Regions from separate parts of the Desulfonatronum thiosulfatophilum genome, predicted to be linked through region 1. Evidence: riboswitches for the same ligand, from Rfam matches in the RefSeq annotation. Region 1 holds a riboswitch; the other holds the start of a gene.
The links. Region 1 has a riboswitch for thiamine pyrophosphate ahead of thiE (thiamine phosphate synthase). Riboswitches for the same ligand answer to the same signal wherever they lie in the genome.
Positions count from the first base shown of each region.

Region 2: it holds a riboswitch for thiamine pyrophosphate, as region 1 does, so the genes downstream of both, thiS (sulfur carrier protein ThiS) here and thiE (thiamine phosphate synthase) in region 1, are expected to answer to the same signal.

Region 1 covers NZ_FMXO01000003.1:80,523-95,515, reverse strand. Annotated here, with positions in the region: gene ahcY (adenosylhomocysteinase) at 1-786, shown strand, start outside; gene BLP93_RS03130 (5-formyltetrahydrofolate cyclo-ligase) at 786-1,361, shown strand; gene BLP93_RS03125 (purine nucleoside phosphorylase YfiH/LACC1 family protein) at 1,346-2,107, shown strand; gene BLP93_RS03120 (DUF3096 domain-containing protein) at 2,173-2,307, opposite strand; gene BLP93_RS03115 (baeRF3 domain-containing protein) at 2,396-3,553, opposite strand; gene BLP93_RS03110 (anaerobic nitric oxide reductase flavorubredoxin) at 3,571-4,761, opposite strand; gene BLP93_RS03105 (DUF3341 domain-containing protein) at 4,827-5,492, opposite strand; gene BLP93_RS03100 (hemerythrin domain-containing protein) at 5,592-6,044, opposite strand; TPP riboswitch at 6,467-6,568, shown strand; gene thiE (thiamine phosphate synthase) at 6,758-7,411, shown strand; gene thiC (phosphomethylpyrimidine synthase ThiC) at 7,408-8,712, shown strand; gene BLP93_RS03085 (2-amino-3,7-dideoxy-D-threo-hept-6-ulosonate synthase) at 8,901-9,704, shown strand; gene mltG (endolytic transglycosylase MltG) at 9,697-10,794, shown strand; gene BLP93_RS03075 (response regulator) at 10,936-11,349, opposite strand; gene BLP93_RS03070 (MoaD/ThiS family protein) at 11,572-11,769, shown strand; gene BLP93_RS03065 (PP-loop family protein) at 11,772-12,683, shown strand; gene BLP93_RS03060 (nickel pincer cofactor-dependent isomerase, group 22) at 12,691-14,034, shown strand; gene BLP93_RS03055 (SpoIIE family protein phosphatase) at 14,120-14,993, shown strand, end outside.
Region 2 covers NZ_FMXO01000007.1:29,641-44,633, reverse strand. Annotated here, with positions in the region: gene BLP93_RS06970 (hypothetical protein) at 109-597, opposite strand; gene BLP93_RS06965 (DUF3536 domain-containing protein) at 609-2,846, opposite strand; gene tsaB (tRNA (adenosine(37)-N6)-threonylcarbamoyltransferase complex dimerization subunit type 1 TsaB) at 2,843-3,616, opposite strand; gene rseP (RIP metalloprotease RseP) at 3,633-4,697, opposite strand; gene dxr (1-deoxy-D-xylulose-5-phosphate reductoisomerase) at 4,870-6,099, opposite strand; gene BLP93_RS06945 (phosphatidate cytidylyltransferase) at 6,169-6,969, opposite strand; gene uppS (polyprenyl diphosphate synthase) at 6,966-7,691, opposite strand; gene frr (ribosome recycling factor) at 7,698-8,252, opposite strand; gene pyrH (UMP kinase) at 8,255-8,974, opposite strand; gene tsf (translation elongation factor Ts) at 8,988-9,590, opposite strand; gene rpsB (30S ribosomal protein S2) at 9,591-10,403, opposite strand; gene BLP93_RS16625 (hypothetical protein) at 10,569-10,751, opposite strand; TPP riboswitch at 10,770-10,872, shown strand; gene thiS (sulfur carrier protein ThiS) at 11,182-11,382, shown strand; gene BLP93_RS06910 (thiazole synthase) at 11,382-12,188, shown strand; gene thiH (2-iminoacetate synthase ThiH) at 12,185-13,303, shown strand; gene thiF (sulfur carrier protein ThiS adenylyltransferase ThiF) at 13,300-13,917, shown strand; gene BLP93_RS06895 (PAS domain S-box protein) at 14,169-14,993, shown strand, end outside.

The DNA.
Region 1 (14,993 bases):
GCCGGCACGCTGAAATGCCCTGCATTCAACGTGAACGACTCCGTGACCAAGAGCAAGTTCGACAACCTCTACGGCTGCCGGGAGTCACTGGCTGACGGCATCAAGCGGGCCACGGACGTGATGATGGCCGGCAAGGTCGTGGTGGTTGCCGGTTACGGGGACGTGGGCAAGGGCTGCGCTCAGGCCATGCGCGGACTCGGGGCCAGGGTCGTGATCACGGAAATCGACCCGATCAACGCCTTGCAGGCGGCCATGGAAGGCTACCAGGTAGTGACCATGGAAGAGGCCGCTCCCATGGGAGACATCTTCGTCACCGCCACGGGATGCCGCGACGTCATCACCCGCGCCCACATGGACGCCATGAAGGATCAGGCCATTGTCTGCAATATCGGTCACTTCGATCTGGAAATTGATGTCGCCGGGATCCGCGAACTGAACTGGATCAACATCAAACCCCAGGTGGATCACATAGTCTTCCCGGACGGCAAGCGGATCATCCTGCTGGCCGAAGGCCGGCTGGTGAACCTGGGCTGCGCCACCGGCCACCCCTCCTTCGTGATGTCCGCCTCGTTCACCAACCAGGTCATCGCCCAGATCGAATTGTGGACTAATCCCGGCAAGTACGAGAACAAGGTCTATGTTCTGCCCAAGCTGCTGGATGAAAAGGTGGCCCGTTTGCACCTGAAGAAGCTCAATGTCGGCCTTTCATCCCTGACCAAGGCCCAGGCCGATTACCTTGGCGTTCCACTCGAAGGCCCCTACAAGCCGGATTACTACAGGTATTGATGTCCAAACGCATTCTCCGATCCCGGCTGACGGCGAGGCGCAGCAGTATGCAGGTCGACGACGCCTTACGGCGAAGTCATGCCGTTCAGGAGCGCGTGCGTGAGCTACCCGGCTGGGAAGCCATGCGTACGGTCCTGGTCTATCTTCCGTTCCAAAACGAAGTGGACACCTGGGATTTGATCCATGAGCTCTGGGGCCGGGGCGTACAGACCCTGGCCCCATGTTGTCGTCCGGACTGTCCGGGGGAGATGGATTTGTATCGGTTCCGCGCTCTCGAAGATCTGCGCCCCGGCAGCTACACCATTCCCGAACCGGATCCCAGCCGTTGCACCATGGTCGATCCGCGGGAATGCGAGGGCATCCTGATCCCCGGAGTGGGATTCGACCGCCGGGGATTTCGCCTCGGCTTCGGCGGCGGCTATTATGACCGGCTCCTGGCCCTGACCGGAGCCGAAGTCCGGACCATCGGGCTGGCCTACAAGTTCCAGATCCTGGACGATCTGCCTCTGGAACCCCACGACCAATCCGTGCAGGTCATCTGTACGGACACGGAAACCATATGGGCCCCCACATAGGCTGCATCCCCTTTTCCTTTCCCGGATTGCCGAACATTCGTGCCGCCTTCACCACCCGCCGGGGCGGCTCGAGCCGGGGTCCCTATTCCGGGGGCAATCTGTCCTGGGAGGTGGGGGATGCAAAGAACGATGTGCTGGAAAACCGCAACGCCCTGCGGGAACTGGCGGGATTCGGGCACTGGGCCGAGGCGCGACAGGTTCACGGAGTGGAAGTTCTGGTTGAGCCGAACCCCTTGAATTTGGATCAGTGCGCCGACGTCCAGGCCGACGGCTTGGCCACTTCCCGCCCGGACCTGGCCCTGGTCATCAAGACGGCGGACTGTCAGCCCATCCTTCTGGCTCATGCCGACGGCCGCCATATTGCTGCCCTGCACTGCGGCTGGCGGGGCAACCGGCAGGGCTTTCTCCAGAAAGGTGTCCGGGCATTCTGCGACGCCTACGGCTTCCACCCGCACGAGGTGCTGGCCGTACGGGGGCCGAGTCTTGGCCCCGGCGCCAGCGAGTTCGTGAATTTCGATTTGGAGTGGGGTGAGGCTTTTCGGAAGTATCATAATCCGACAACCGGCAACCTCAATCTATGGCGCCTGACCAAGGCGCAACTGCTGGAAGCCGGTCTGCTTGAAGAACGTATTTTCAGCATTGACCTCTGCACCTACAGCCTACCGGAAACCTTTTTTTCCTATCGCCGCGATAAGGCCACCGGACGGCAAGCCGGACTGATCTGGATGGATCCTGCTGTTGCTTGACCCTTATCCTTTCTTATTCACCACGAAGAAAAACAAAGAACGAACGATCTTCAACGTTATCTCGGTCAGTTTATCAACCTGAGTATGCCAAAGATAATCAGATAGATGGCGACAATGTAATTCAACACTCTGGGAAAGATCAGGATCAAAATCCCCGCGATGATGGAAACAATCGGTTCAGCCGTTACGTTTATTTGCATTTTTTCCATCCTTCATCAGAATTTTCTTAACAGACAGACCGGGACACTGGGTTTGAATACCCCGTGTCCCGCCAGATCACATTTTCCATCAAAATCGATAGATCGCGGCTATTCCGGTCTGCGTTGGCATTCGTTCGGCTGGAACGACCACGACTGTAGCGCCTTTACGCATAGCCATCTGCCCCAGATCGTCGAGCAGGTCGTCCATCTTGGGGTCCATGATGTCGTCCAGTTCGATCTCTCCGGTACTCGCATCCACCCTTCCGGGAATTTCACGATCGGCCTCCACCAGCAGCGTACCAACCCGGCCCTCGATGATCGCCTTGGCAACCTGCGCAACGTTGTCGTCGCCCAGCTCTTCGGCCTTTGCCGTGCCGAATTTTTCCACATGATCCGCCAGAATGCCCAGATACCGAGGCTCTACCAGCCGCCAGGAGAGCTTGCGCAGTTCGTCCAGGGATGAAAGCGAATCCGGATGAACCGTGATGCCCTCCGGCAGGAGCTGGGGATTGCGGCTGACTTCGTGAAACATGTGATGGTGCTCCGGAAGCGCGGCCAGGATCAGCGGCAGTCCGGACGGCTGGGAGTGATGTTCCATGACCGCGCGGTCTACGGCCCGGAAGTAACGTTCCGCGTCGAGATCAACCTGGTCCTTCTTTCCGCCATGGCCGTGGTGCATGGCATTTTTTCCCACGCCGACGCCTCCATATCTGGCAACGGTCAGGCGAGGATCCGTCAATTCCTCACCCAATGCTTCCACCAGCGTCTTGGGAACATCCGGAGCCGGCATGATCTCATCCAATGCGTCGCGATTGCCTTCGAAAAGCTTAATCTCCTTCCGGTTCACCGCGAGAATCTGATAACGGTCGGCTGATTGCAGGATGCGCCACAGGGGCTTGGTGTGGAAATTGTCCGCCGCGACGGCCAATTCGGATACCGGTCGCTGGAAGGTATAAACCCGAAAGAACCCTTTTGATCCCAGCACGGCCAATCCATCCAAAGTATGGTTCCAGAACTCACGGTCCTCGGACAAATCCCGAAACGGCTTGAGCAACGGCCCAATGTCGTTCTCTGGATACTGCCGCAGCAGTGACTCTTCCAGCTTCTTCACCAGATTTTTGAATCGGATCGGATCCTGTTTGTTCTCCGGAAAATTCCTGTACGTCGGCTGATACAGGGAAAGGCAGGGTGGTTCACAGTTGTCAAACAAACCGGCGGCGTAATCTTTTTCCAATGTGTTGTTCATTCAGACCTCTCTCTGGGTTACGTTAAACTTGATGCGAACTCTCTGCCGAACCGGATGCAATTCTCCACGGCCTCATTGTTGGGGTTCCACTTTTCGCGAATTCCATCACTAACCAAATGAAAGCCGCCCTCTCGCAGTCTGTCGGAGATGATTTTCACCGATTCTCCGCTCCAGCCGAAACACCCAAATGCCGCGGCCTTCTTGTTCTTGAACTGCAATCCCCTTATTTCTTCCAAAACTGCAGCGGTGGCCGAAAGGATGCCCTGGTTGATGGTCGGTGATCCGACCAGGATTGCCTTTGACTTGAAGACCTCGGTTATCACGTCGTTCTTGTCCGACTTGCCGACGTTGTAGAGCTTCACATCAATGTCGCCGTTGGCTTCAGCGATTCCTTTGGCGATGGCCTCCGCCATTCTCCGGGTTCCGTCCCACATGGTATCGTAGATGATGGTGACTTGATTCTCAGCATAGGCATTCGCCCACTTCAGATATTGGTGCACGATCTGCAGAGGATCTTTCCGCCAGATCACTCCATGGCTGGGACAGATCATGTCCACCGGAAGCCCCAGTTCCAAGATTTCCTTAATTTTTTTGTCAACCAGCGAACTGAACGGAGTCAGGATGTTGGCATAGTACTTAATAGCCTCCTGGAACAGTTCCGCCTGGTCCACCAGATCATTGTACATTTTTTCGGACGCCAGATGCTGCCCAAAGGCATCATTGCTGAAGAGGATGTTGTCTCCTGTCAGGTAGCACATCATGTTGTCCGGCCAGTGCAACAGTCTGGCCTCAACAAAAACCAGCTCCTTCGACCCAAGGGTGAGTTTGTCGCCGGTTTTGACAACCTGAAAATTCCAGTCCTGGTGATAATGTCCCTTCAGGGAATTCACGCCGTTTGCGGTACAATAAATGGGAACATCCGGGATATGGCGCATGAGTTCCGGCAAAGCGCCGCTGTGGTCGGTTTCCGCATGATTGGCGATGACGAAGTCGATCTTATCCAAGGGAATTTGCTGTTGCAGTTCCACCAGGAATTCTTGGGAAAATTTGCCCCACACGGTATCAATGAGGGCGGTTTTTTCATCCCGGACCAGATAGGAATTGTAGCTTGATCCGCGATGGGTGGAGTATTCCTGTCCATGGAATGTTCGCAGTTCCCAGTCGACCTTTCCGACCCATGTGACATTGTTGTTGATTTGAAAAGCCATCAAGGGCCTCCAATTATGCATGACCGGGAGACCGGTCAGGATTTGAGATTGAACGACGGTTTTTACTAAACGTTGGGGGTGCGTGGATCTTTAGACCATTTGGACACGGGATCGGCCGCACTCGTTTCGTGCGGATCGCCGTGGGCGGTAGCGGTATGTGGTACAGCCTTTTCACCCTCGGGATAGGGTTTGTCCGTGGCATCCAGATCCGCTCGAGATTCAGCCTTGGAGCCAATATCCTCCGCCTCCGTGCGCTCCAGGATGTCCTTGGCCTTTTTCTTCCAGTCCCGGTCGTCCGCATGAACGGAGAGAAGAATCCCTCCCTGCTTGATCCGGCCTTCGTAGCGATTGGCTTCGTATTCAGGTATCCCCATGCCCACCAGGGCGCCGGCGATCCCCCCAACCAGTCCTCCGGCGCCGACGCCGGCCAGGGCCGCCATAATGGGACCCGCGGCAACAAAGGGGCCAATACCGGGAATGGCCAGCAAGCCGATACCCGCCAGCCATCCCAATCCTCCCCCGATCACCGCGCCGGTCCCGGCGCCTGTGGTCGCCCCTTCAGGAGCTTTCGTGGACTTGTCGATCGCGAATTCCTTGTTCCCAATATTTTCCGGAAAAAGGACGGAGATGTCCGTGTTGCGAAAACCTTCTTTCTTCAGTTCGTCCACCGCCCGTTCAACCATTGGACGGCTTGGATAAATGCCGTAAACGGCGATGTTTTTTGAAGCCATGTTTACTCTCCATTTCTAAGATGGCTGCTATCGTCGAAGTTTGTTCGCGCATCTGGCATGGAGGGAGAAGAACTTTCAGCTCTTCTCCCCCCATTGCGATTATTTCAGCTTTTTCTTGATTTTCTGCTTCTCCTCCTCAACCTTCTCCGCCATCATATCGAGCTCATCTTTACTCATCGCCTTTTCAGCGGCCTTGAACAGCTCGGATTCTTCTTCCTGGATATGATGCTCCACGAGTTCCTTGAATACGCTTACCTTGGCGCCCCATTTGTCGTCGTCCTTCGGCATTTTATCGAGTTCTTTCAGGACCATCTCACTTACATGGTGCTCCTCCATACCTTCCATGGCCTCTTCCCGGGCCTCTTTCTTCCCCATCAACGGCGTGTAAAAGATGGCCTCTTCGGCCTTCATATGCGGCACAAGCTCCTGCTTGAGGGTATGAAACAATTCTTCTCTTTTTTTGGAATCACTTTGTTTGCTCGCCTTCAGTTTCCCGAGGATGCCTTTCACCTCTTGATGGTCCTTCTTAATCATCTGAAATAACTTGTTCATCTCTGTTCTCCTTGTTGAATTTGAGATTGCTCCTGACTCGTAAAACTCACTTTGATCCCTGCTATAAGTGCAACATCGCAGTGAAGTACCGGGGTGCCAGAGTCGAATGTATTTCGTTTTTACCTTGCCCTCGACAAAACCGTCACTAGGGAAAAGCCGTAATTATGGTGGGGTGATAATGTATGGCGGCAGCTTTTCTCTTCGTAGCGAAGGCTGACCCGTTTCGCTATTATAGCATAACCATTTAAATTTAATTAAGTATTATGCTTCGCCGGACGATTGCCGCGGTGCCTTCAATTAAGTTGAATAGTATTATGAGTTCTTGAGCTTTGCTATTCGCGCGCAAGTAGCGCGACATCCTTAGAATGCCAAAGTGTACAAACCAGGAACTTTACAGGTTCTAAAGGATACGGTACCAGTTTATTCATTGCTGGGGGAGCCGTTGGGCTGAGAGGGGGCGATCGCCCCGACCCTTGGAACCTGATACGGACCATGCCGTCGTAGGGAAGCAGCCACGCACTGCCTTTTCGGACCGCCACGCTGCATTTTAGGTCCCGGAAGGGCATTTTTTTGCCCCCGTTGTCTCCTTCTTCGTCTCACCCGCCACTTTCCGCTTCCAGCAAGAACGACGCTGGGTATCAGTTCGTATTTTTGCGAATCTATGCCCTGACTATTTATATATAGCTGTGTTCACACAACCCAAAGAGGCAATCATGAACAATCCGCTGCACGCCGTTGATCTCTACTGCCTAACCAGCGAGGAGCACTCCCTGGGGCGATCCAACGTGGCCGTGGTCCAGGCCATGCTGGACGCCGGAGTGAAGCTGGTCCAGTACCGCGAAAAATACAAACATGCTGGTGAAAAGCTCCGGGAATGCGAGCTCATTCGGGAGATGACCCGCAAGGCCGGTGCGCTGTTTCTGGTCAATGACGACGTGGCCGTGGCCCAGGCCGTGGATGCGGACGGGGTGCACGTGGGGCAGGACGATCTGCCCGTGCCCGTGGTCCGCCGCCTGCTCGGTCCGGGCAAGATCATCGGCCTGTCCACGCATTCTCCGGAACAGGCCAGGGCCGCGGTGGAGGCAGGGGCGGACTATATCGGCGTCGGGCCGATTTACGCCACCAGGACGAAAAAGGACGTCTGCGCTCCCGTGGGCCTGGAGTACCTGGAATGGGTCGCGGCCAACCTGACCATTCCCTTCGTGGTCATCGGCGGGATCAAGGAACACAACATCGCGGAAGTAAAGCGGCGCGGCGCAGGCTGCGTGGCCATGATCACGGAAATCGTCGGTCACGAGGATATTGCCGGCCAGATCCGGACTTTGCGCAATCGCATGCACTCAACCTTTCAGGAGATCGGATCATGAGCTGGACCACCCAGATGGACGCGGCCCGCAAGGGTATCATCACCCCGCAGATGCGTATCGTGGCGGACAAGGAAAACATGGCGCTGGAGACCCTGGTCCAGCGCATGGCCCAGGGTACGGTGATCATACCGGCGAACCGCAACCACGCCCACCTCGATCCGGAAGGCGTCGGGCTGGGCCTGCGCACCAAGATCAACGTCAACCTCGGCATTTCCAAGGACGCCTGCGACATGGACCTGGAAATGGAAAAGGTCCGTCACGCCCTGCGCCTGGGAGCCGAGGCGATCATGGACCTGAGCTGCTTCGGCAAGACCCGCGAGTTCCGCCAGGCGCTGATCGCCGAGTCCCGGGCCATGATCGGCACGGTGCCCATCTACGACGCCGTGGGATTCTACGACAAGAACTTGTCCGACATCAGCGCGGACGAGTTTTTCGACGTGGTCCAGGCCCATGTGGACGACGGCGTGGATTTCCTGACCATCCACTGCGGATTGAACAGGCTGACCGCCGAACGGATCGAGAAAACCCAGCGCCTGACTTCGCTGGTTTCCCGGGGCGGCTCGCTGCTCTACGCCTGGATGAAGGAGAACAACGCCGAAAATCCCTTCTACGAGCATTACGACCGGCTGCTGGAGATCTGCGCGCAGCACGACGTCACCTTGAGCCTGGGCGACGGCTGCCGGCCCGGATCATTGCACGACGCCACGGACGCGGTCCAGGTCCAGGAAATGATCGTCCTCGGCGAGCTGACCAGGCGGGCCTGGGAGCGCAACGTGCAGGTGATGATCGAAGGTCCCGGCCACATGGCCCTGAACGAGATCGCCGCGAACATGGTCCTGGAAAAACGGCTCTGCCACGGCGCGCCGTTCTACGTGCTCGGCCCTCTGGTCACGGACGTAGCCCCCGGCTACGACCACATCACCAGCGCCATCGGCGGAGCCGTGGCCGGCGCCGCCGGCGCGGATTTCCTGTGCTACGTCACTCCGGCCGAACACCTGCGCCTGCCCACGCTGGACGACATGAAGGAAGGAATCATGGCCGCCCGCATCGCGGCCCATGCCGCGGACATCGCCAAGGGCATCCCGGGCGCGCGGGACTGGGACGACAAGATGTCCAAGGCCCGGGCCGACCTGGACTGGGAGGCCATGTTCAACCTGGCCCTGGACCCGGAAAAAGCCCGCGCCTACCGGGAATCCTCCCGCCCGGCCCATGAGGATTCATGCACCATGTGCGGCAAGATGTGCGCCGTGCGAACCATGAAACGCCTCAAGGAGGGCAAAGACATCCGGCTGGATGATTGAGAAGGGACTTGTAATAAGACCTCGAAACGGAAAAGATCCGGTGTGTCTCGAAGATCAGCGAGTGGCGTTCACATCACTCATAAGCCGGCGCTACGCTTGATTTTTGCAGCGAATCTTGAGTAGATCAACCCAACTGATTGTGGATTCCCCGGATTCCGCCATTTCAACCGCCTCACAGGAGCAGCGTCATGCATCTTGGAAAACAGATCAGACTGGAACGGATACTGAACCGCAACACCCGGAGAGCCGTCATTGTGCCTCTGGATCATGGCGTGACCGTGGGACCGTTGTCGGGCCTGATCGACATGCGCCAGACCCTGAGCCAGATCGCGGGCGGCGGGGCCAATGCCGTGGTCATGCACAAGGGTCTTGTGCGCTGCGGGCACCGGGGCAGCGGACCGGACATCGGCCTGATCATTCACTTATCAGCCAGCACGTCCCTCTCCCCCTTCCCCAACGCCAAAACCCTGGTTGCCACGGTGGAAGAGGCCATTCGCCTGGGCGCGGACGGCGTTTCCGTGCACGTCAACCTGGGTGATGAAAACGAGCGGGTCATGCTCGAGGACATGGGCAAGGTCAGCGCCACGGCTGCTTCCTGGGGAATTCCCATGCTGGCCATGATGTATGCAAGGGGCCCGAAAATCGTCAATGAATTCGATCCGGCTATTGTGTCCCATTGCGCCCGGGTGGGCGTGGAACTGGGCGCTGACCTGGTAAAGGTGCCCTACACCGGGGACATGGAAAGCTTCCAGCGGGTCGTCGAGTCCTGTTGCGTGCCAGTGGTCATTGCCGGCGGACCGAAGATGAACAGCGTCCGGGACGTGCTGCGCATGGTGGCCGACTCCGTCAGCGCAGGCGGCGCGGGGTTGTCCATGGGCCGGAACATCTTTCAGGACGAAGATCCGAAAACACTGCTCAAGGCGCTGCACGGCATCGTGCATGACGACCTGAGCGTGGATCAGGCCATGGAGAGGCTGGGACGCGATGGTTGATCATCCCAGCACTTTTCCATCAGCCGGAGAAAACGATCCCGTCATTCCCTCCCCCCGCGGGAGAGGGCGTCGATGGCTGGGCAAGCTCCTGCTTTTACTGCTGGCACTCCTGATCCTGGTTGGCGGCCTGGCAGCCTGGGATGTCTACCGTTTTCTGCACGTTCCTCCTCAGGAACCCGGAGAGAGCCGGATCGTGACCATCACACCGGGCATGTCCATGGTCCGCATCAGCAGTCTTCTCGAAGAGGAGGGCGTGGTTACCAGTGGGCTGCGTTTTCGCCTCTACGCCCAGGCCATGGGACAGGCGGCTTCGGTTCAAGCCGGGGAGTTCGCCTTGCATACCTCATGGCTGCCTGAAAGGGTTTTGGACGTACTGACTTCCGGGCGGGTATATCTGCACCGGTTGCAGGTGCCGGAAGGATTGACCTGGTGGCAGGTCGGGCAGCTCGTGGAGCAATCAGGTCTGGCCGATTTTGAGAGTTTCGCCCGGGCCGTGGCTGATCCGGACGTCCTGCGAAAACATCATATCCAGGGAAAGAACGCCGAAGGATTTCTTTTTCCGGAAACCTACTTCCTGCCGCGGCCCCGCAACAAGGACGCCCGGCCCATCGTGGAAATGATGCTCAGGTCTTTTTGGCGGGTGGCGGATGAGCAGCTATGGCCGGAAGGTAGGCCGTCCTGGGATGTGGTCCGGGAAACGGTGATCCTGGCCTCCCTGGTGGAAAGAGAGACCGGATTGGCAGAGGAGAGAGAACGCATAGCCGGTGTCTTTGCCAACAGATTGCGGATCGGCATGCGCCTGCAGTGCGATCCCACGGTCATCTACGGTTTGGGACCGGATTTCTCCGGACCACTCCTGAGGGTCCATTTGGAGGACGCCGCCAACCCCTACAACACCTATGCGCATTCGGGCCTGCCACCCGGCCCCATCGCCTCTCCGGGCCTGGCGTCCATGAGGGCCGTGCTGGAGCCGGAACAGCACAATCTGTTCTATTTCGTCTCCGCTGGAGACGGGTCACACAACTTCAGCCGGACCCTGGAAGAACACAACCGGGCTGTGCGCCAATTCCGGATGCTGCGCCGAAACTAGCCCGAACAGCCAAGGTTACGGTACCTGAAAAAACTTATCCAGGCGCAAGGTGAACTATCAGCAATGTCTCATCATTGAAGGAAATAAAAAAAACCGGATTAAATCCGGTTTTTATGTTCTGTTCTGAGAAAGAAATAGCGGTCAAAAGTACGAGGGCTGTGCCTCTCCTGAAGAGGAACCGGATTGTTTCTCCGCCTTTTTGAGAGCTTGTTCCACCTTGCTTTTCAATTCTGTCAGGTCCACGGACTTGACCACGTAAAAATCAGCGGCAATGGATTTCAGATCGTGCTGAAAGCTGTCGTAAGCCGTGCACAGAATAACGGGAATGGATTGATCTTGACTGCGGATTTCCTGCAACAGATCCAGACCTGATCGATTTCCCTCCAGCTTGATGTCCAGGACCACCACTTGCGGTTTTTCCCGGGACAAGACCTCTAAAATATTCTCCGAACCATCCGAAGTGACCACTTCATAGTCTTCTACCTGGAGTTCTTCCTGATATAGCAGGCGAATATGATGTTCATCGTCGACTACGAGTATTTTTCCCTTGGCCATACTGACCTCCTTGGTGGGGCGCATTCAGTTCCATAGTTTCGCAGAATGATGCGACGGTTAGAGCAGATAAGCAGATATAAACGCAGCGCCGAACATGCGCTGTTATGGACACGGCGGCCATTATGGTACACAGATCATCTACGGGCCTCAACTCCAATGAAACAGTTGAGTTTGCCCGCCTACATGGATAGACAAAGAACAAATTTTTGTCGAGGTAACATTATGATTTCCGTTCGTTTGGAACCCAAGGGCAGGGAGATAGAGATCACCAAAGCCTCCACGGTCCTGCAGTTGCTCCGTCAACTCGGGCTCGGCCCCAATGCGGCACTCGTCATCCGCAACAAGGAGTTGCTCACCCCGGATCGCCGAATCAACGCCGGAGACACAATCATCGTCCGCGGCGTGTCATCAAGAGGGTAATCATGAAATGCCGCAAATGCAAAGCCCTGGCCGCCGTTGCGCTGCCCAGCCACAACACCGCGTTCTGCGCCGAATGCTATCCGGATTTCTTTCGGTCCCAGGTGGAACGATCCATTCATCGCCACAAGATGATCGCGCCCCAGGAGCGGGTTCTGGTCGCCGTAAGCGGAGGCAAGGATTCCCTGGCGCTGATCATGCAACTTCAGGAGCTTGGCCATGACGTGCACGGCCTGCACGTGGATCTGGACATCCCGGACTCGTCTCCTGAAGCACGTCGGGTCTGCGAAACCTTTTGCGAATCTCTGAATGTACCGCTGACGGTTGTCGAGCTGCGCCGCGAGGGGCTGTCCATTCCCCTGGTCAAATCCAAGATCAAGCGCCCGATATGTTCGGTGTGCGGCAAGTTGAAAAGATACTATTTCAACAAGTTTGCCATTGAGAACAACTTCTCCGTCCTGGCCACGGGGCACAATCTGGACGACGAGGTCAGCCGGCTTTTCGCGAACACTGTGCGCTGGGATTCCGCCTACCTGAGCGACCAGGGACCGCTTCTGCCCGCAACCGCCGGATTCGCATCCAAGATCAAGCCGCTGTATCGCCTTACTGAATTCGAGATCGCCAATTTCTGCTTCCTGCGCGGTATCGAACATGTCACGGCCCCCTGCCCGTACAGTGCCAAGGCGAGTTTTCCCATATACAAGGGCCTGTGGTCCGATCTCGAAACGCGGATGTCCGGAGCCAAGGTCCAGTTTTACGAAAACTTCCTGCGTGACGGCCGTCCGGTTTTCGCGGCCTGGGCGGATCGAAAGGAGAGTGCATTAGTGGCCTGCTCCAGTTGCGGTTATCCCACTTCCGCGGAAACATGCGGCGTTTGCAGGATCAAGAACATGGTCGGGCAGGAGCAAGAGGCATGACGGCGGCATGGTCGACTCCCCGCAATCCGCGCTGAGCAGACTGCTTGGTTCGGTCCGATTTCCGGACATGGCCTTGATCCGCCGGAAGCTGGACACGAGGGAACTCGGCGACGTCGCCGAAGTCCTGGCCGCCCAGGCCGGCGACCTGGATCTCGCGTCCCGGATCGCTCCCGGACAATCCGTGGCCATCGCCGTCGGTAGCCGGGGCATCCACCGCTTGGACCAGGTGGTGCGCGCACTGGGCGATCTGTTCCGGGGACTGGGAGCCCAGCCGTTCATCGTCACGGCCATGGGCAGCCACGGCGGCGCCACGGCCCTGGGCCAGGAGCAGGTTCTGGAGAGTCTGGGCATCACCGCACGGTCCATGGGCGTGCCCGTCCGATCAGGGGTGGAGACAGTTGAACTTGGAACCACCGCCCAAGGGATGCCCGTGCTGGTGGACGCCCTGGCCGCGCGGGCCGATCATCTGGTGGTCGTCAACCGCATCAAGGCCCACACCAAGTTCAAAGGGCCGGTGGAAAGCGGGCTGATGAAAATGCTGGCCGTGGGTTTGGGGAACGACCTGGGTGCCCGGCGGCTGCACTCCCTGGCTCCGGTGCACGGGATGTTCGCGCTGATCGAATCCACGGCTCTGACCATCCTGAAACGCGGCAATCTGCTCTGCGGCGTGGGGCTGGTGGAAAACGGAGTGGGACGGCTGCACACGCTGCGCATCCTCCTTCCCCAGGAGATCCCTTATCAGGAAAACCACCTGTTGACCCTGGCCAAAAAGCTTGCCCCGAAACTGCCTTTTTCCGAATTGGACGTGCTGATTGTGGACCAGATCGGCAAGGACATCAGCGGCACGGGCATGGACACCAACGTCACCGGGCGCAACCGGGACATTCTCGGCGACTTTGCGACGTCCACGCAAATCAAGCGGATATTCGTGCGTGATCTCAGCCCGGGAACCGAGGGCAACGCCCTGGGCATCGGCTTTGCCGACGTGACCACGGATCGGGTGGTCCGAAGCCTGGACTACTCCAAAACGATGATCAACGCCCTGACCGGCCTCAGCCCGGAAAAGGCCGCCCTGCCCCTGCACCTGCCCTCGGACCGCCTGGCCCTGGCCGCCGCCATTCACACCTTGGGCGCAATCCCGCCGGGCGAACTGCGCATTTCCCGCATCCAAAACACCCGAAGCCTGGAACGACTGTACGTCTCGCCAGCTCTACTCCAGAACGCGCCTGCCGATCAGGAACTTCTGCATCCTCCCAGGCCCATGGATTTCATCGGCGATGATCTGGCTCCTTTTCCATGCTTGCCTGTGCGCAAAAATATTCTCTTCAAAAATGCTCACAAAGAAGAATAGCCTGATATTCGACAGATAGATTAGGCCATGCATGGCAGCGCATTTTTTTTCATTTTTTGTACTGAAGCCATCAAGGGAGAAAGATTTGTTCCATTCATTGAAGACCAAAATATTTTTTCTGGTATGCGTAATTCTCGCCCTGGTGGCTGTTCTCGTACTGTACTTCACGCACCGGGACGTGGAAGAAGCCATGTTCGACGCCGAACAGCGCAGCGCCCGCAACGTTTTGGAGCTGGTGGAGCTGAACATCCAGAGCGGATATCGGGACTTGTTGCGCAGCCGAATGGATGCGGTGAATGCGCATCGCCGCACGCTGCAGGGCATGACCATGATGGCCCATACCGGTTTGGACGAGATATTTGCCGCTGCCCCGCCAGCCGAGAAAGCCGGGCAAGATGCCATGCAGCGTGCCCTGGACTGGTTAAGCGCTCCCACCTTTGTGGAAGGAACCGAGCTTCTGGTCTTTGATCTTCAGGGCGTGCTTTTGGCCCACCCGCACAAGGAAGCCCGAGGTTCCAATCTGAACCAGATCCAGGACATCAAGGGCCTGCCCCTGGCCAGGGCCGTGGAGGAGGAAGTCCGGCGGCAAGGCCATGCTTCGGCCACCTTTTTCTGGCCCTGGACCGACCACGCCCATCCGGTCAAGAAATTCGGGTGGTTCGTTCATTACCCGCTCACGGACTGGATCATCGGGGCAGCCGTGGACATCGAAGAACTGGAACGGGAGGGTGAACGCAAGCTGGAGGAGTTGATAAACAATTTGCGGGTCAACTTCAGCAAGATCCGCATCGCCAAATCCGGCTCAATAGCGCTTTTCAACGCCCAGGGCGAGATGCTCATTCAGCCGGCATATGAGGCCCTGAATCTTGAAGGTGCGATCAACGAACTGACTGGCGGCCTCATCCTGGAAGAACTCAAGGCCGCGGCTCAGAGCAGGGAACGGGCTTCGATCCGCATCG
Region 2 (14,993 bases), on a different contig from region 1:
CCCTGCTTTCAAAAAGGTTTTCCCCTTTGCGTCCTCTGCGCCTTAAGCGAAGCGAGCGGTTCAATATTTCTGTCTGCCCCAGCCGGATGAAATCGAACCGGATGTAAACTAATTCATGTACCAGCCCAGAACTCGCCAGGTTATCCTGCCGACCTGATCCACGTCGTACTCCATCCACAGATTGCCGCGGACGTGGCCGTCCTCGAAACCGGCCAGCACCCAGCGATCCGTGAGGACGTAGGTTTCCGCGGTATTGATGTGCATGGTGCCGCCGAAAAAGGCTTCGGCCGGAATCAGTTCGGGACGGGAGGCCAGATCCTGGATCAGCTCGAAAACGGGATTCGCAAGCCCCTTGCGCTGCAGGCGGCGCAGTTCGAATTCGCTCAGGCTGGGCTGAACTTCACGCTGGATGGAAAGAAGCGGAGCCATGTTGGCCACGTCGAGCTGTTCGCGCAGATCATGGCTTTGCGCTTCGCAAAGGCGTAGGGCCTCACGGGACTGGTGCAGCTTGCCGTAGAAGGTCAGGCAGATCACGGCCAGGGCGATGACTAAGAGCCACGGCAGGGCATGATGGGCTTTGAACAGCTTTTCCGACATGACGATTCGCCTCACATCTCTTGAAATCCGAACTGCGGGGCCAGCGTCTTGTCCTCTGGAAGGTGCCGCATATCCCAGAGCCGGTTTTCCACGGGCCAGAGGTTCATCGGCAGACCAAGGGCCCGGATGCGCCCGGCGATCCGGTCCAGGGCAGGCCAGTCCGGATCATCACCGGCAAGCAGAGCCTGGAGATGGACGCTGAGCCGGGCATCGAACTCCTCGTTCGGTTGCCAGTTGCGCTGGAGAAAGAGGCGAAGCTCCGCATCCCCTGCAAAGGGGGCGACGGACATGATAAAGGCCCAGGCCAGTCCGGGCAGATGCAGCCGCCAGACTTCCTCCCGGTTGGGATGGTGCTGGTCTTCCTGCCACTCCAGGAAATGAACCGCGGCCCTGGACGCGAAATCCAGCTGGCCGTTCCACCAGTTCTCGGCCTGGCGGTCCAGCCAGGCCAGGGTGATCAACTGCCGCTTGTTCCAGGCCAGATCAGCAACCGTGCAGGAGAATTTCCCCTGACCCTCCACGACGACATGCACCGCGTCCGCATTGCCGCCCGGCGTTTCCCCGAAGGTCCAACGCCACGTGAATTCCTTGGGCGGACCGTTTTCAGCGCCGGTGAGCAGCCCGCGACCCCGCCATTGCGTTTCGTCGGCCTCCTGGACATGCAGTTCCAGATCAGCAGCACGAAACTTAAGCCGCAGCCTGCCCTGCTCCGGCTTGCGGTCGCGGGCTTGGCTCAGCAACAAACCGAGCAGGGTCCACGTGGCCGGGTTCATTGACCTGGGCAGGACATGGCTGCGCCACAAATCCGCGCCGCTGCCCTTTTCGGGAAGATTGGAGCGAATTTCCGCCAGCACGGCCGTGAAGGAGTCCGTCCAGTCTTCGCCGCCGCAGGCCCTGGCCAGCTCCATGGACCGCAAGGCGTAGGCCATGGCGTTCAAGGGCTCCACGCGGCTGATTTCGTCGAAAAACCAGGCACAACTGGCCAGGGAGCACATGGCCCATTCCTGCATGGCCAGCAGGTCGAAGGCCCTGCGCTCCGCTTCCGGCGCAAGACCGGGCAGGGCGTGCTGCTCCAGAAAAGCGCGGCGATCCAGGCCGCCGGCCAGAACGCGACCGTACTCCAGCAAAGCCCGGCGCGGATCAGTGAAACAGTGTCGGCCCGCATGGAAAAACAATTCGTCCACCCGCTGCTTGTTCCCGGTCAATGCCCGGCGCAACGGTTCGCGCCAGTGCTGATTCCAGCCGGGATGGCCGCCGTCGGTGCATCCGCAGTCCGCACGCCAGCGCTCCACGCCGTGGATGCAGCTCCAGGAGGAAGGTTCCTTCAGATAGACCCGCCGCCGGGGCGCATTGGCCGCCAGGTACGCGCCGTAATTGGTCAGCTCCAGCCCGTCCCTTCCATGCACGACTTGTTCCAGGAAATAGGCCAAAGCCATTTCGCCGAAAGGAAAGTGGTGACCGTAGGTTTCCCCATCCGTGGCCAGGGAGAGCAAACCGCTTCCGGCGGCCTGATTGACGCGCTGCCGGAACCGCTCTCCGTCCTCGAGCAGGCGCTCGAAGGCCACGGCCTGGGAAAGAGGGCCGTGGTAGAAAAATACGGCAAGGCTTTGGCCGGAAGGAAGCCGGGCGGCATAGGGCTCGCGGATGTCCAGGGTGGATTCGTCGACGTGGCAGTGGTTCGCGCCGTCCAGATCCGCCACGGCCAGGGCCTGACGCGGCGCCAGGATCACGAACCGGAATCCGGCCCGGGCCACGGCCTCCAGAGTCGGCGTGTCCACCGCGGCCTCGGACAGCCACAATCCCTCGGGCATGCGACCGTAGCGGGCCTGAAAATCCGCCGCGGTCCAGGCCAGCTGGACATCCTTGTCCAGTTCCGAGGCCAGGGGCATGATCATGTGGTGATAGCACTGGGCCAGGGCGTTGCCATGACCCCAGCGCTCCAGACTGATGCGGTCGGCCTCCAGAATCCGGGCGTAGCACTGGGGATCGTCCTGTTCCAGCCAGGACAACAAAGTCGGACCGAAATTGAAGCTGATCCAGGAATAGCAGTTGACGATGTCCGTGATCCGGCCATGGTCGTCCCGACGCCGGGCCCAGGCCAGGGGAGCATAGGATTCCTGGAGAATGCGGCGGTTCCAGTTCAGTCCCGGACCCGCGCTGCCCTCGGGCAGCAGTTCCCGCATCCAGGGATCCATGCGCGGCGGTTGATAGAAGTGCCCGTGAATGCAAAGCTTTCGCGTCTGGCTCATGTCTCGCCCTCCATGGCCACGCGGAGCCGATCCCGAGCCTCCAGGGGACTGATGCCCCGCTTGGCCGCGAAAACCTCCAGATTCTCCTCGGCGTCGCAGGGCCGCAGATACAGCGGTTCAACCGGATCAAAGGAGAACCGGACCGCAAGGGTCTGCCGAATCAGGACTTCCGGCCGGGGATTGTCCCAGGAGGAATCAAGAAAACGGGCTTGGGGAAGCAAGGCTTGCAGTGCCGCCAGATTGCGACGAACGCCGCTGCCCAGGACATGGAGCGGGCCCGCGGCGGTATCCGCGGCCGAATCCAAAAGGGGTTCAAGAGAGGAAGGATCATCCAGGGCCAGGGTTTCGGGCTGGCTGAGCGGGGTCATGTCCGGAACCCGGAACAGCTGGCAATTGACCTGGTTGGAGCGGGCATGGGTGAGCACGGCCAGCCGGCCGTGGAGCATCGGCCCGGGGCCGGCGGCCAGGGCGGGCATGTAGTCCAGCCCGGCCATGGGCAGTCCGGCACCCATGGCCAACCCGTAGGTGGTGGCCAGGCACAGTCGCAACCCGGTGAAGTTTCCCGGCCCGCGCACGCAGGCAATGCCGGAGACGTCCCGCATCCGCAGCTCCAACATGCTTAGAGCATGTTCCAGGGCCGGAACCAGGAAGCGCATCACCCGGGCCGGAGCAGCCCATTCCTGATGCAGGACCAGGCTGCCTCCGCGGGCCAGGACGATCTGGACGCGCTCCTCGGCGCCGTTAAGCACCAGGAGGAGCTTGTCCTTCATGTCTTCAGGGGCATGGTCACTTGAAGAAGCGTGTGATGTCATTGAACACGGCAAAGGTCATCAGCGCGATCAGAAAGGCGAGGCCGAACTTGTAGGCGATTTCCTGCGCCCTGGGGTTGAGCGGCTTTCCGGTGATGGTTTCGATGGTGTAGAACAGGATGTGCCCGCCATCCAGCACGGGAACGGGAAGCAGGTTCAGCAGGCCGAGATTGATGCTGATCAGGGCGGTCAGGGCCAGCAGGTTGGTCAACCCCTCGGCGGCCTGTTCGCTGACCAGTTGGGCGATGAGAATCGGCCCACCGATATTGTCCGCGGGAATGATCCGGCCGACGAGCTTGATAATGCCCTGGACGGTCAGGGTGACGATTTCCCAGGTCTGTTCCGCTCCGGCGATCAGGGCCGTTCCCGGTCCCATTGCAATGGACTGGGTCTCCCCGGCGGCGGTGATTCCAAGCATGGCCACCCGGATATCTTCGCCGAAAATGTTCTGGCGGGTCGCCACCTGGGGCTCGGCCGTCAGCTGCACGACCTGATCGTCGCGCAGGACCGTAAGGTGCATGGCTTGGCCTTCAGACTCCTGAATCCGGTCGGAAAGGTGACGCCAGTACTGGATCTCCTGACCGTTGATGGTCAGGACCCTGTCTCCGGATTGCAGTTCGGCGGCTTCGGCGGCGCTGTTCTCCTGCACCTGGCCCACCACGGGCAACAGTTCCTGCTGGCCGTGATACCAGAACAGCCCCCAGTAGATGAAAATCGCCAGGACAAAGTTGAAAACCGGCCCTGCTCCAACCACCAGAATGCGCTGCCACGGCGGGCGCAGGCTGAAACTGCTTTCCGGGGGAATGTCCGAAGGAAGATCTTCCTGGGCACTCTCGCCGGCCAGTTTGACGTATCCGCCCAAGGGAACAGCGGAAAGCCGATATTCCGTTCCACCGGAGACGAAACTGAACAGCTTCGGCCCGAAGCCAAGAGAAAAAACGGGAACGCCGATTTTGAACAATCGAGCCACGATGAAATGACCCAGCTCATGAAAAAATATCAGCACCCCAAGCACAAGAACAATGGCAATAACACTCTGCATTCTTATCTCGTCTCGTTGGGTTAGTTTAATGTCTGGCTAAAATAGCACATCACAAGTTTTTAATTCTTATCGAAATCGAAATCGTAATCGAACGATTTAATTTATCGCTTTTTCGGTTTCGATTTTAATTCAACTGCAACAGATAAGAACGAATCTCCGCCATGCAACTTCTTTACCTGACGGCCCAGTTCTGGGCGCGGGATTGGGTCCGGGCGCTGAGGTCCAGGATGGACTCCAGGGAATCCATGGGTTCTCCGGGATGTTCGTCCAGGCAGTGGCGGATCAGCGCGGGGATGTTCATGAAGGACAGTTTTTCCTTCAGGAAGAGATCCACCGCGGTTTCGTTGGCCGCATTCAGCACCACCAGGTGGCTCGGGCCGGAAGCAAAAGCCTGTCTTGCCAGATCCAGGCAGGGAAACAGCGTTGACCGTGGCGCGGAAAAGGACAGGGTCGCGGCCTGGAGCAGATCCAGGGGGGCGAGGCTTTGCAGGCCCAAACGATCGGGAAAGCCGAGACAGTAGGAAATGGGCACCCGCATGTCCGCCGGGCCCATGTGGGCCAGCAGGGAACGATCCTCGAACTCCACCAGGGAATGAACGATGCTCTGGGGGTGGATCAGCACGGCAACGCGCTCCAGCTCCACTCCGAACAGCAGGCAGGCCTCGATGACCTCCAGCCCTTTGTTCATCAAGGTGGCCGAATCCACGCTGATTTTCGCGCCCATGGACCAGTTGGGGTGCGCCAGGGCTTGGCGCACCGTCACCCCGGCCAGGTCGGCCGCGTCCAGATCCCGGAACGGGCCGCCGGACGCGGTCAAAATGATCTGCTTCAGACTGGATGATTTTTCGCCGCGCAAGGACTGGAACACGGCGTTGTGCTCGGAATCCACGGGCAGGATCATGGCCCCGGATTGACGGCAGGCTTCGCGGATCATGTTTCCGGCCAGAACCAGGGATTCCTTGTTGGCCAGGGCAATAACCTTGCCGGCCCGGGCCGCGGCCAGGGTCGCCGGAAGGCCCGCGGCTCCGACCTGGGCGGAAATCACCAGCTCCGCTTCAGGAAGCGTGGCCAGGGATTCGTAGCCCTCCTTGCCGTGGACGATTTCAGGGGAATAGTCCGGGGGCAACAGTTCCGCGAGTTCCCGGGCCAGGGAAGCGTCCAGTACGGCCAGCATCCCTGGTCGCCACTGCCGGGCCTGTTCCGCCAGAAGGCGGATGTTGCGCCCGCCGGCCAGGCCGAGCATCCGGAACCGCTCCGGATGCTCGCGGATCACGCCCAGGGCGCTTTGTCCGATGGAACCGGTACTGCCCAGGATGACGAGCCGCCGGGGATTGTCCGCTGCGATTGAAGATCCGGATCCGGGAACGGCGCTGATGTAGTTGAAACCATTGGGCATGGGCATGAATGCAGACTTCAGAATAAGTTGTTGACGAAAAAGGAATTATTGTGCCGCAAGAGGCCCGATCATCTGCTATCCGAAAAACGGATGGAGGTAACTGAGCGCGGCATACGCGGGAAGCGCGAAAAGCAGGCTGTCGATGCGGTCCAGGACGCCGCCGTGACCTGGCAACAGGGCTCCTGAATCCTTGATGGCCCGGGAACGTTTCAGCGCGGATTCGAAAAAGTCGCCAAACTGGGATGCCACATTCAGGACTACTCCCAGGAGCACCAGGGCCGGGACGCCGGCTGTTCCCCAGATCAGACCGATGATCACGGTGGACAGGATGCAGGCGGTCATTCCGCCCGCGCTGCCCATCCAGGTCTTCTTCGGACTGATGGCCGGCCAGACGTGGCGCCTGCCCCACATCGATCCGGCATAATAGGCGCCCGTATCGGAGATGAAGGCCGCGGCCACCACCAGAAGCAGCGCCGGCCATGGCAGGGCCAGGGCGAAATGCAACAGCAGGGGAAGATAGCAGACGCCGAGGAACAGGATCTGCGCGTCCTGGTAGCGGGTGGAATCCGGCGCTCCGGCGTAGGTCGAGACAAAAAGGACCCCGGACAGGCAAAAAAATACCGCCAGGAGAATCGGCGCGGCGGCCGGAGAAAGAAAGACGCCGAGCAAAAAAATCGAGCCCGCCGCGATCCCAAAAAACTTGTTCGCGAGCTGTTCCTTTTGCCAGAACATGGCGTAGAATTCCCACTGTCCCAGGGCGGAAAGCACGATCACCAGCAACAGCAGCGGCCATCCGCCCGCATAAAGCACCCACAGCAGCAGGGGCAGGGGCAGCAGCGCGGTCAACAGTCGCTTTTGGTGAGAAGTCAGGGTCATGTTTTGCTCGAGGAGGTTTCCGCTGTCGGCGCCTCCAGGCCCCCGAAACGGCGCGACCGCCCGGCATATACATCCAGGGCCGTCTGCAGGTGGGATTCGTCAAAATCCGGCCAGAAGACCGGCGTGAAGTACAATTCGCTGTAGGCCGCTTGGTAGAGCAGAAAATTGCTCAGGCGCTGCTCGCCGCTGGTCCGGATAATCAGGTCCGGATCGGGCTGGCCGGCCGTATCCAGCTGCGCGGCAAAATGGCTTTCGGTAAGCTGCTCCGGGCCAAGCCCCTGATCCATGAGTTTTCTGCAGGCCCGCAGGATCTCCTCCCGGCCGGAATAGTTCAGGGCCAGGTTGACGACCATGGACCTGCAGTGGCTGCTCCGGGAGCAGACATGGCGCAGGATCTGGCGCAGGGAAAAGGGCAGGTCGGACCACTCGCCCAGGACCTGCAACCGGATATCGCGCTCCAGCAGGGAGTCCATCTCGTCCTTGAGATACGCCTGGAGCAAGTCGAAGAGAAACGATATCTCCTCGCGGGGGCGGGACCAGTTTTCCTTTGAAAAAGTATAGAACGTCAGGTGCGGTATGCCGAGCTTACGGCAATGGGTGACGACCTTGCGGGCTGCCTGGGTTCCGGCCTTGTGCCCTTCATTGCGGGGCAGCCCGTGCTGCTCGGCCCAGCGCCCGTTGCCGTCCATGATGATGGCGATATGTTGAGGAAGTGAAGACAAACCAGTTCAAATCTCCATGATTTCCTTTTCCTTGGCCGCAAAAACCTCGTCAGCCTTGGCGATGTACTCGTCCGTCAGTTTCTGGACGTCATCCTGGATCTTGCGCAGTTCGTCCTCGGTGATTTCCTTGTTTTTTTCCTGCTTCTTCAGGGTGTCGTTGGCATCGCGGCGGATGTTGCGAATGCCGACTTTAGCCTCCTCGGTGAACTTCTTGGCAATCTTGACCAGTTCCTTGCGCCGTTCTTCGGTCAGCGGAGGGATGTTGATCCGGATGTTTTTTCCGTCGTTGACCGGGTTCAATCCCAGGTCGGACTTGAGGATGGCTCTGTCGATATCCTTGAAGGCGGCTCGGTCCCAGGGCTGAATGGCGATGGTCCGACTGTCCGGAATGGATATGGAGGCCATCTGCTCCAAGGGAGTCGGTGTGCCGTAGTAATCGACGCGGATGCCTTCCAGCAGGGCCGAGGAAGCCCGTCCGGTGCGCAGTCGCTTGAATTCCTTGTCCAGGCTTTGCAGGGTTTTCTCCATGCGCTCTCTGTTGTCGTTCAATACGGAAGCCATGCTTATTCTCCTCCTGTGACCAGCGTTCCCGTGTCTTCTCCCAATGCGACCCGCTTGATGTTGCCCGCGGTGAACAAGTTGAACACGATGATGGGCAGATTATTGTCCATGGCCAGGGAAATCGCCGTGGAATCCATGACCTGCAGGCGCTTTTTCAACACGTCGATGTAGGAGATGTGGGTGAACAACCGGGCGTCTTGATGCTGTTTGGGATCCTTGTCGTAGACTCCATCCACCTTGGTGGCCTTGAGAATCGCCTGAACCTTGAGTTCGGCTCCCCGCAACACGGCCGCGGTATCCGTGGTGAAAAACGGATTTCCGGTTCCCGCAGCGCAGATCACCACCCGTTTTTTTTCCAGGTGCCGGATGGCCCGGCGACGGATGTAGGGCTCGGCGACCTGCTGCATGGGGAAGGCGGTCATCACGCGGGTGGTCAGCCCCAGCTTTTCAAGCCCGTCCTGAACAGCCAGGGAGTTGATCACCGTGGCCAGCATGCCCATGTAGTCGGCGCCGGCCCGGTCCATGCCCTGGGAAGCGGCGGAGAGTCCTCGAAAAATGTTCCCTCCGCCGATCACCAATGACAATTCGATGCCCAAGTCGGCAACGTCCACGATCTCCTGACAAAACGTGTCAATGGTCTCGGGGTCGATTCCGAACGGCTTGGGCCCGGCCAGGGCCTCGCCGCTGATTTTGAGGAGTACCCTGGGGTATTTAAGTTGCATGACGTTTCGGCAGCTAGGCCGCCTCCTCGCCCAGGGCCAGACGAACGATCCGGCCGACCTGGATGTTTTCCCCGAGCACGGCGATGGTCTCGGTGATCAGATCCTTTATTTTACGGGAATCATCCTTGATGAAGGCCTGTTCCAAAAGGCAGACTTCCTGGGCAAACTTCTTCATCCGGCCTTCCACGATCTTCGGAATGATGTTGTCCGGCTTGCCTTCATCCTTGGTCTGCTGGGTGAAGATCTGCCGTTCGCGTTCCAGAACCTCGGGATCAATGTCCTCGGGCGCAACGCACAGCGGCGAAGTGGCAGCCACCTGCATGGCCAGATCCTTGGCCAGTTCCAGGAATTTCTCGTTCTTGGCCACGAAGTCGGTTTCGCATTTCAACTCGACCATGACCCCGATCTTGCCGTTGGAGTGGATGTATGAACCGATATAGCCCTGGGAAGTCGCCCTGCCGGACTTCTTCTGGGCCTTGGACAAGCCTTTTTCACGCAGCCAGAGCAGGGACTTCTCCTGGTCGCAGCCGCACTCTTCCAGCGCCTTCTTGCAGTCCATCATGCCCGCGCCGGTTCGCTCGCGCAGCTCCTTTACCAAACTTGCGGAAATTGCCATTTACTTCTCCTCCGTAGCGTCAAGTATTCTTTCATCTGTGCTGATCGTCGCATCGGCCGCCTTCTGCTCGGCGCCTTCGTCAGCGCGTTGTTCGTCTTCTATTTTCTGCTCCGCGCCGGCAGCGTCGCGCATCCTGGCGGCTCCCTCGATACAGGCATCAGCGATACTTGCAGAGAACAGCTTGATGGCGCGGATGGCGTCGTCGTTGCCGGGAATGATGAAGTCGATCAGATCCGGGTCGCAGTTGGTGTCCACGACGCCGACCACGGGGATGTTCAGCCTACGGCACTCCTGGACAGCGATCTGCTCCCGGTTCGGATCGATGATGAAGGCTGCCTGGGGCAGGCCGTCCATATCCTTGATGCCGCCCAGCGCCAGATTCAACTTCTCCACGTCGCGCTGCATGCGCACGATTTCCTTCTTGACGAAACGGTTGATGGTTCCGTCTTCGAACATGGTCTCCAGCTTCTTCAAACGATCAATGCTGCTGCGGATGGTCTGGAAGTTGGTCATGGTACCGCCCATCCAGCGATGGGTTACGGAATACATGCCGGCCCGCGCGGCTTCCTGCTTGATGATCTCCCGGGCCTGGGGCTTGGTGCCGACAAACATGACCTTGCCGCCCTGGGCAACGGTCTCCGCAATGAAGTCATGCGCCTTATGGAACATGCGCACGGTCTGCTGCAGGTCGATGATGTGGATTCCGTTGCGCGCACCGAAAATATAGGGCCGCATTTTGGGATTCCAGCGTCGGGTCTGGTGACCGAAGTGCACGCCGGTCTCCAACATTTGCTTCATTGTCACATACGCCATGATAATACTCCTCGAATTGGGTTTTTCCTCCACCCTCCGTTCACGCGCCCGCTCACTCTCGTCCCGGACGAGAGACCCTCGGGCCATACGAAGGATGTGCGAATTTTGAACCGTGTTTAATTAGGCCATAATTCCCTCCCTGGCAAGCAAAACCTTCCCCCCCGATCACCACTCCCCATCCATCTCGAAATCGAAATCGCAATCGGAATCGAAATCGATCTTCATGTCTGCGATGAAGATGGCGCTGCACCAATGGCGAATATTTCTTGCGATTGCGATTTCGATGGCGATGGCGATTTCGATTGCGATGGGGAAGTCGTGGGGGCGTTCGTATCCTTTACACTCCAACTGCTTTCCACTACGGTTCCCAATAGCTGGGGGAGCCGCGAGGCTGAGAGGGGACAACCCGTCCCGACCCTTGGAACCTGACACGGATCATGCCGTCGGAGGAAAGCAGCCATGCACCGCATTTTTGAAACAAGACCGCCTTTTCGGACCAGCTGCCTCCCGGCTCCGAAAAGGCGTTTTTTTTGATTACACTGCTTTTGGTTGATTGTGTAAATTTCTGGAAGCCATTCAGCACATCCTGGTGCAAAGCATCATCCTTGCACTGGATTCCCGCCTCCGCGGGAATGACTTGTTTTGCCATGCCGCTTCCGAATCAGTCATACCCGCGAAGGCGGGTATCCAGTCCGTTTTCGCAGGGTTGATCTGAATGTTACTGTTTGATTTTTCAGTCTAAACGCGCATAAACGCAAAGCCACATCTGGAACCAACGATGCACATCCTCATCAACGGAATAAACGAACACCTGACAGCCCCCCTGACGCTCCAGGAGCTGATCACGAGCAAGGGGCTTGATCCGGCCGTCGTGGTCGCGGAGTTGAACCGGGAGATCATACCTGGAGAGCAATTTTCCGAGACAACGCTTCGAGAAGGCGACCATCTGGAACTGCTGCGTTTCGTGGGAGGTGGGTGATGTCCAGCGAAGATCTGCGCATCGACACGGAAACCCTGCACAGCCGGTTGTTCATCGGCACGGGCAAGTACGGCGACGACGCCGTCATTCCCGCGGTCTGCGAAGCCTCGGGATCGGAAGTGATCACCGTGGCCCTGCGCCGGGTGGATCTGGACTCCGCCACGGGCAACGTCATGGATTATATCCCCTCCCGGATGCGGCTTTTGCCCAACACCTCCGGCGCGCGCACCGCGGACGAAGCCGTGCGCATCGCGCGGCTGGCCCGGGCCATGGGGTGCGGCAACTGGATCAAGATCGAGGTCATCTCGGACAACAACCATCTGCTTCCGGACGGCTACGCCACGGTCCGGGCCACGGAGATCCTGGCCAAGGAGGGATTCGTGGTCCTGCCCTATGTCAACGCGGACCTGTACGTGGCCCGAGACCTGGTCAAGGCCGGGGCCGCGGCGGTGATGCCCCTGGGTGCGCCCATCGGCACCAATCGCGGCCTACGGACCAAGGAGATGATCCGCATCCTGATCGAGGAGATCGACCTGCCGATCATCGTGGACGCCGGCCTGGGCCGTCCCTCCCATGCCTGCGAAGCCATGGAGATGGGCGCGGATGCGGTGCTGGTGAACACGGCCATTGCCACGGCCAATGACCCGGTGGCCATGGCCAGAGCCTTCGCGGACGCGGTGCGGGCCGGACGCCAGGGATATCTGGCCGGACCGGGAGCCCAGCGCCTACGCGCCGCTCCGTCCTCCCCCCTGACGGGCTTTCTGGATCAGCCGTCCGTCGAAGACGCCGCCCCCCCACGCCCATGAGCTTCCACACCCTGCTCGATCAGTACCGGGGCCTGGACGTGCCCGCGGCCGCAGAGGCCTGCACGGAGCAGGACGTGATTCGGGCGCTGGGCCGCGACCGGCTCGGTCCCGATGATCTGCTGGCCCTGCTCTCTCCTGCAGCGGGGACCTTGCTCGAGGCCCTGGCCCAAGAGGCTGCCGGAGTCACGTTGCGCCACTTCGGCCGGTCCGTACAGCTCTTCATCCCGCTGTACATCTCGGACCACTGCACCAATCGCTGCGTGTACTGCGGGTTCAACTCCGGACAGGTCAACACCCGCCGGCAGCTGTCCCTGGAGGAGATCCGCTCCGAGGCCCGGGACATCGCGGCCACGGGCCTGAAGCAGATCCTCATGCTCACCGGGGATGCCCCCCGCAAAGCGCCCTTGGATTATCTGGAAAAAGCCCTGGGAGTGCTGCGGGAGTTCTTCCCCAGCCTTGTCCTGGAGGTATATGCCCTGACCACTTCGGAATACGCCCGGCTCATCGCGGCCGGGGCCGAGGGGCTGACCATCTACCAGGAGACCTACGATCCGGCACTGTACGAACAGGTTCATCTCAGCGGCCCGAAACGCGACTACGCATTCCGCCTGGACGCGCCGGAACGCGGCTGCCTGGCCGGCATGCGCTGGGTGGGGATCAGCGCCCTGTACGGGCTTGGCGACTGGCGCGTCGACGCCTTCTGGACGGCCATGCACGCGCGCTGGCTCCAGGATCGCTATCCCGGCACGGAAATCGGGGTTTCTCTGCCGCGAATGCGCCCCCATGCAGGCGACTGGCAGCCGGACCGGCCCGTTTCGGATCGCGATTTGACCCAGATCCTCCTGGCCCAGCGCCTGTATCTGCCCCGGGCGTCCATCACCCTGTCCACCAGGGAGTCCGCGCGGCTGCGGGAAAACCTCCTCCCCCTGGGCGTGACCCGGCTTTCCGCGGGAGTGTCCACGTCCGTGGGCGGACATGGCTCGAGCAATGCCGGAACGCCCCAGTTTGAAGTCAATGACCCCCGCACTGTGGAGGAGATCGCCGCCATGCTCCGCGGCAAAGGTTTTCAGCCGGTTTTCAAGGACTGGCAACCGCTGGACAGGAAGGCGGCGTGAACTTCACGGAGCAAGGTATTGCCGGGCACATCGGCACCCAAGCCCTGGAACGGCTGCAACAGGCGCGCATCGGCCTGGCCGGGGCCGGAGGTCTGGGTTCCAATTGCGCGCATTTTCTGGTCCGCGCCGGGTTCAAGCGCTTCGTGCTGGTGGACTTCGACCGGGTGGAAGCCTCCAACCTGAACCGGCAGTTCTTCTTTCCGGACCAGATCGGCCAGCCCAAGGTGGCGGCCCTGGCCGCCAACCTCCTGCGGATCAATCCCAATCTGGAGCTTGACCTGTTCGAAACGCGAATCACCGGCCGGAATGTCCATGAATTGTTTGCCCGGTGCACCGCTGTGGCGGAATGCGTGGACGATCCGGGCGCCAAGAAACTGCTGGCCGAGTCCATGGTTCCGGTGAAAGAACTGTTCGTCGCCGCGTCAGGAGTTGCCGGATACGGCGATCCGGACAGAATCCGCACCCGCATGGTCCGCCCCGGCTTCCTCCTCGTGGGCGACGAAACCTCCACCTGTTGCCTTACCAACCTTCCCCAGGCTCCCATCGTGGCCCTGGCTGCGGCCAGACAGGCTGACGCCATCCTGACGTGGCATCTCACGCCGACACCATCCTGATCCGCGCATTGGGGCAGTGCCGCCTGCCCGCTCAGTCGTCTTCCGGCGATCCTGACTTCACCTGCCCGACGTGGGGTTTGCGAGGCCACATAATCAAGGCAAACCGGACCTTTGCTGAATGCTTGATTTGATTCCGTATATTTGTTTATGGTTTCCTAAACTATTCTGTATATCTAACCTACAGGGATTGATCCGGCTTGCCTTAATACCCACCACCAAAACATGATTGATTTCTCAACCATGGAGTCGTCTTGCTCACAACGACATCAGCAACCAATCACCAAATAATAGGCGCTGACCTCCAGGAATTTATTGATCTTGCGCCTATCGGCATATTCACATCCACGCCTGATGGCCGCTACATTTCAGCCAATCCAGCATTGGCCGGAATGTTAGGCTACGATTCGCCCGAGGAACTGATTGCTTCCACCACGGATATTTCCAGGCAAATCTACGTCGATGCGGAAGATCGAAAGCTGTTTACCCGGCTGCTGGAAACGCACGGCGAGGTGATCAACCATGAGAGCCGGTTCCGTCGCCGGGACGGAACCGAGTTCTGGGCTTCAAGAAATGCGCGAGCTGTCAGGGATAAGGATGGGCATATCATTGCGTATCAAGGATTTACGACGGATATAACGGATCGCAAGCGAGCCGAGAAGGGCTTGCTGAAAAGCGAAACAATCCTCAAGGACATCCTGGAATCAACCCTCTCTGGTTACTGGGACTGGAATCTGGTGGAGAACACCGAGTACTTGAGTCCGGCCTTCAAGCGCATGTTCGGTTACGAAGATCATGAAATGGAGAGTTCGCCGGAAGCCTGGCAGAAAATCATCTTTCCCGAAGACCTTCCTGCTGTGCTTGAAATTTTTGATCGACACGTCAAAAGCAGGGGCCGGGAACCTTTCTACAATGTGGTTCGCTATCGGCACAGGGACGATTCCACCGTCTGGGTCATCTGTGCAGGGCGGGTCATCGAGTGGGCCACTGACGGGACTCCGGTCCGCATGGTGGGATGCCATGTGGACATCACCAATCTGAAGCAGACCGAAGAAGCTTTGCGCAGAAGCGAGAACCTG